2 regions of the Bacillus sp. D48C genome follow, and region 1 is predicted to be linked to the other one. Evidence: predicted binding sites of a transcription regulator. Region 1 holds the regulator's gene; the other holds the start of a gene.
The links. The regulator Rex, encoded in region 1, represses fermentation and respiration genes when NADH is low (regulators of the CRP and FNR family bind a similar motif). The targets are predictions, from matches to a motif close to TTGTGAAATATTTCACAA.
Positions count from the first base shown of each region.

Region 2: the regulator Rex is predicted to act here: its motif matches at 1,409-1,426, upstream of scfA (six-cysteine ranthipeptide SCIFF).

Region 1 covers NZ_JBKFAQ010000024.1:8,655-11,871, reverse strand. Annotated here, with positions in the region: gene ACLBXA_RS28965 (ABC-F family ATP-binding cassette domain-containing protein) at 1-1,340, opposite strand, end outside; gene ACLBXA_RS28960 (redox-sensing transcriptional repressor Rex) at 1,528-2,157, shown strand; gene ACLBXA_RS28955 (YdiK family protein) at 2,187-2,378, opposite strand; gene ACLBXA_RS28950 (CPBP family intramembrane glutamic endopeptidase) at 2,375-3,124, opposite strand.
Region 2 covers NZ_JBKFAQ010000010.1:51,998-55,214, forward strand. Annotated here, with positions in the region: gene ACLBXA_RS21535 (putative mucin/carbohydrate-binding domain-containing protein) at 1-852, shown strand, start outside; gene scfA (six-cysteine ranthipeptide SCIFF) at 1,474-1,635, shown strand; gene scfB (thioether cross-link-forming SCIFF peptide maturase) at 1,696-3,102, shown strand.

The sequences.
Region 1 (3,217 bases):
GAAGATACTGGTTTCAGTACATCATCTCCTGTGAATAAAAAATTCCCGAGTATAGTACGGATTTCTTTTTCAGGTTGCAGTGGATATTCATCCCATAGTTCATTTAAAACCCGTTTAGAAGATGTTAAATTTGCTTGTTCTTGGTCATAATAGCCAACAGATACATTTGATCCGAAAGAAACATTACCATTTAATAGTGGTAACTTATTCACAATAGATTTTAATAATGTGGATTTCCCAATTCCGTTTGGACCAACTAAGGCAACACTATCTCCGCGAGTTAAGCGCATAGTTACGTGTTCAATTATAGGGTCCTCCTCATAGCCGATGGTTGCATCTTTTACTTGTAAAACATCATTTCCACTTTGCTTTTCAATATCGAAGTGGAATGATGCTGACTTAGAATCCCCTAATGGTCTCGTTAATAATTCCATTCTGTCTAGTTGTTTACGGCGACTTTGAGCACGTTTCGTTGTAGAAGCGCGAGCTATATTCTTTTGAACGAAGTCCTCAAGTTTTGCGATTTCATCTTGTTGTTTTTCGTAACGTTTCATTTCTTGATCATATAATGCTGATTTTAAGTCTAAATATTTACTGTAGTTACCAACAAATCGTCTGCTTTCTTTATTCGAAATTTCATATACTTGTGTAACGAGTTTGTCTAAGAAATAACGGTCATGGGAAACGATTAATATTGCGCCAGGATAACCTTGTAAATATTGCTCAAGCCATGTTAATGTTTCAATGTCTAAATGGTTTGTAGGCTCGTCCAAAATAAGTAAGTCTGGTTTTGTTAATAATAATTTCCCGAGAGCTAATCTTGTTTTTTGCCCGCCACTTAAAGTAGAGATCGTCGTCTGGTGTGTTTCAACTGGGAAGCCAAGGCCGCTTAAAATGGAGCGAATATCCGCTTCGTATTGATATCCACCTTGATCTTTATAATTGAGTTGCAATTGGTCATAATCAGCTAACAATCTTTCATATATAGCTTCGTTTGAAAAGTTTTCTTCTTTTCCCATTTCTTGCTCAAGCTTTCGAAGTTTTGTCTCCATTTGCTGTAAGTGGGTAAAGACGGTTAGCATTTCATCCCAAATTGTTAAAGACGTTTCTAGGCCAGTATTTTGAGCTAAATACCCGATTGAGACATCTTTCGGTTTTATAATTTCGCCACCATCATGTGATAACTCACCAGCGATAATTTTTAATAATGTAGATTTTCCAGCTCCATTCCTTCCAACTAATGCGATACGATCTTTTGTTTGTACTTCCAATTTTATGTTTGCAAGAATTGTTTCTGCACCGTATAATTTCGAAAGTCCATTTACTTGTAATAAAATCAATGTTCTCACCTCAAATAATTTCTTAACTTTGCCATGTTTATATTTCTCAATCATACTAAAAATAGTGTATAGTTTAAAATAAAGAGAGAATACTTCTTCTCTTTATTATACAAGGAATTTAATGAGTGCTAAACTTCTGTATTTGATTAAAGTATATGAATAAAGATAGGAAGAGAGGAGAGGTCATATGGATCAGCAAAAGATTCCACAAGCCACTGCTAAAAGATTGCCTCTATACTATCGATTTATCCAAAACTTATCTCTTTCTGGTAAGCAGCGTGTTTCATCGGCCGAATTGAGTGAAGCGGTAAAAGTAGATTCCGCAACAATACGAAGAGATTTTTCGTATTTTGGAGCATTAGGGAAAAAGGGATATGGATATAACGTAAATTATTTATTATCATTTTTCCGCGAAACACTTGATCAAGATGATATAACGCGTGTAGCACTTATTGGAGTAGGTAATTTAGGGACCGCTTTCTTACATTATAATTTCACGAAAAACAATAATACAAAAATTGAAATGGCATTTGATGTTAGTGAAGAGAAAGTTGGAACAGAAATCGGGGGCATTCCTGTATATCATTTAGATGAATTAGAAGAGAGATTATCAAATGATATACAAGTGGCAATATTAACAGTACCGGCTACAGTAGCACAAGCTGTAGCAGATAGATTAGCTGAAACGAGCGTGCACGGTATTTTGAATTTCACACCAGCACGATTAAACGTATCAGAGAATATTAGAATTCATCATATTGATTTAGCTGTAGAGTTACAAACATTAGTTTACTTTTTGAAAAACTATCCACAATAAAACGCAGAGGAAGCGACCTCTGCGTTTTATTATTGTTTCTTCTTTGTGAATTTAACTAATATAAGGCGAAGTGCCAAATTAAAATCAATTGTTGCCATAACTGCAAATAGTATTGTCCACACATTCCAGATTGTATCTGTCACGTTCGTAATGGCGAAGCGTGTAAAGATACATCCAAGAAGGAAGTATAGTGCAGCCATGAACAATGGTGAGTTTCTCATACAAAAAATCCTCCGATAAATCCTTGCATTTTTTCAGCTTCTTTAATCATTTCTTGAATTTGCTCATTGCTCATAAAAATTTGCCCAATAGCGACTAATGTATTCATCGCAACATGAGCTGCAATAGGAACGATAATGCGCTTCGTCTTCACATATAAGAAGGCGAATACGAGCCCCATAGCAGTGTATACCAATAAGTGAGTAAAATCAAAATGAATTGCTGCGAATACAAGTGAACTAATGATAGCTGCAATAAAGAAGTTGAACTTCTTATAAAGTGCACCGAATAGAATTTTTCTAAATACGATTTCTTCTAAGATAGGTCCGATTATAGATACAACAATAAGGAACCAAGGAGTAGTTCGTGCAATTTCCATCAGTTTCATTGTATTTTCTGAACCTTGTTTAATTCCTAGTAGCTGCATCTCGATCATACCGGCAACTATTTGTGAAAAGAAAGCTAAGAATAATCCGATGAAAATCCACCCAATTGTAGCTGGAACAGAAGAGCGCGTTGCATCTAAATGTCTGTCGCGAATATCTGTTCTAAGTAACCAAAGTACGATACATAATGCAACAAAGAAGCTAATAATTGCCCAGTGTCCCATTATGATTTGTCCTTTTTCCTCAATGGTAAATCCTCTATTATCATAGAGTCCTGTTTTTAGGAGAAGTGGTAATCCAACAGCGCCAGATAATTGCATTAAAATGTATGTAACGATAATCCACCAGTATTGTTTCTTCAAATGGTTTAACCATCCTTTCTAACTCTAGTGTATGAGATGAGGTAGGATAACATGTAAATATGTTATCTACGATATAAACTTTCATTCGAATTA
Region 2 (3,217 bases), on a different contig from region 1:
GGCCTGAAGAAAGTAGAAAAAATGCCAGAAGCAACAATTTTAGAAGGAAACAAGTTTGCGTGGTCATTAAAAGGATATAGTGATAGAGAATTTGCAAAAGTAGATTATGATAAAACGGTAGAAGAGATGAAGGTAAAACTAGAAGCAGGTGTACCACATTCCTACTTTGCTAGTACGTATGCGAGTATTAAGGTCCAGAATTCTTCTGGCAACGTCCTGTACAATAAGGAAATCGTGGGAAATAAACAACAAAATGCTGAAAGTCAAACTGTGCCCGTGAAAATAGGGGATTACATTGAACTTACTCATATAGAAGGGGAAGCAACAAAGGAAAAAACGCGAGCAACTTTAATTAACCTTGAAAATAACAAAAATGAAACCATTGGAAAGACAGCAAGATATCAAGTGACAAAAGAAGGCCTGAAGAAAGTAGAAAAAATGCCAGAAACAACAGTTTTAGATGGAAATCAATTTACCTGGTCTTTAAAGGGGTATAATGATCGAGAAATCGCAAAAGTAGAGTATAACAAAGCAACAGAAAAAATGCAGATTAAATTAGAAGCGGGTATCCCTCATTCCTATTTTACTAGTACGTATGCAAGTATTAAAGTTCAAAACTCATCGGGCAATATATTGTACAATAAAGAAATTGTAGGGAATAGACAACAAAATGCTGAAAGCCAAACCGTTCTAGTTAAGGTAGGGGATTATATTGAGTTTACTCATATAGAGGGAGAAGCACAGAAGGAAAAGACCCGTGCCACACTTACTAATCTTGAGAATAGTAAACAGGAATTTGTAGGCAAGAAAAAAACATATCAAGTTACTCCTACAGGATTATTAATAAAATAGATAAAAAGGATGTCTAAAAAAATAGTGTTTTTTAGACATCCTTTTTTATTATTAAAAAACGTTAATTATTAATAGTGATGTAGGATGAATTCTATAGCCCCACTAACTATTATATATACTCAAAAAATCAAGTTATAGCTAATGTTCCAAGGATTGACACATCTATTCTTAGTTAATCATGTTATACTTTTCACAAATGAAATGCTACAATATCAAATCCTAGTTTTATGACATCCTTCTGTTGCCACAGTTTATAAAAGGTCAATTCCAATGGGATTGACTTTTTATAGTTGTAGCACAAAGTTATAAACGCCCATATTTATTATAAGATAAATGTTGTAATTTCACGTACCGCATTTATGAATGTATAAATAATTACAATAAATATTATTCTATATGTAGCTTTGCGATATGTAATTGTTAAATAGATAATATTTAACCTTCTCGTGATATTTTAAATTAAGGTTAAAAGAAAGGAACGTAAAATAAAGTAATTCGTTAATATATAAGGATATTAATAATAATTTGTGGGAAATTGAAGAACTAAGGTATATGATTGTGATTTTTTTCACAATCATATACCTTAGTTCTTCAAAATTATTTCAAAAGAGGTTATAAACAATGAAAAGAATTATAACACTGAGCACTTGTAAACTGCAAGATACTATAAAACATGGTGGGTGTGGTGCATGTCAGACATCTTGTCAGTCTGCTTGTAAAACCTCATGTGGAGTTGCAAATCAAAAGTGTGAAAATACAATAAATAGGAAACAAGAAGTATAGTATTCAATTATATTTTATTTAGGTGGCAATCTTTATGAAAAAGGAGTTTGGTTATCCAGTATGATTCATCAATATAAATTAAATGGATACAATATCGTGTTAGATACTTATAGCGGATCCGTACATGTCGTTGACAATCTTGCTTATGAAATAATTATGCTATATCAGAATACTCCTATGGAAGAAATCCTGTCAATAATGCAGGAAAAGTATAAATATGATTTCCACGTTTCCAAGAAGGAAATTCGAGAAACAATTGCGGATATTGAAGAACTAAAAAGAGATGGGAAGCTTTTTACCGAAGATGATTATAGGGACCTTTCAATTGATTTGATAAATCGTCCCACTTATGTAAAAGCTCTTTGCCTTAATGTCGCGCATACATGTAATCTGTCGTGTGAATACTGCTTTGCTAGCCAAGGAAAATACAATGGAAATAGAGCCATAATGAGTTTTGAAGTTGGAAAAAGAGCCATAGATTTTCTATTAGAAAACTCAGGTAATCATCGAAATCTCGATGTTGATTTTTTTGGTGGGGAGCCACTCATGGCGTGGAAAACTGTCAAACAGATTGTCGCCTATGCAAGAAATAAAGAAAAAGAGTACAAAAAAACTTTTCGTTTTACCTTTACTACAAATGGTATGCTGCTTAATGATGAAATTACTGAATTCTTAAATCAAGAAATGCACAATGTTGTATTAAGCCTTGATGGAAGAAAAAAAGTTTATGATTATCTTCGTAAAACTGTCAATGGGAAAGGTAGCTATAATCATATCGTTCCAAAATTCCAGGAGTTTGTTGAGAAGCGTGGAGATAAAGAATACTATGTACGTGGAACCTATACCCATAATAATGTTGATTTTACCAATGATATTTATCACATCGCTGACTTAGGTTTTAACAAAATCTCAATGGAACCTGTTATCTGTAATCCCCAAGAACCATATGCGCTCTGTGAAGAAGACCTGCTGGAAATTTACAATCAGTATGAAATTCTCTCGAAAGAAATGCTAAACCGTGAGGAAAAAGGAAATGGTTTTACATTTTATCATTACATGCTCGACCTTTCAGAAGGTCCGTGCGTTCAAAAGAGAATTTCTGGTTGCGGTTCAGGGACTGAATATCTAGCTATTACCCCGTGGGGGGAGATATTTCCTTGTCATCAGTTTGTGGGAGAAGAAGAATATAGTATGGGGAATATATGGGATGGCATTATAAAAGCAGAGATACAGTCTCAGTTTAAGGAAAGTAATTGCTATTCAAAACCGGAATGTCAGGAATGTTGGGCACAGCTTTACTGTAGTGGCGGTTGTCCAGCTAATACAATACATGCAACGGGTTCTCTTAAGGGAACACATGAGTTCAGCTGTAAAATCTTCCGAAAGAGAATAGAATGTTCTATGATGGTTAAAGTAGCTCAATCCATTAGAGCTATGAAGAAGGAAGAACAAGGCATGGTTCAGTAAATAAAAAAGTGCACAAGTGTTGTTATAGCATAAATTTATAAAGATAGTTACAAACAAGAATTCTTTAGTCCAATTTAGAATAAATGAGTTTAAAAGAAGATAGCCATTTGTAATG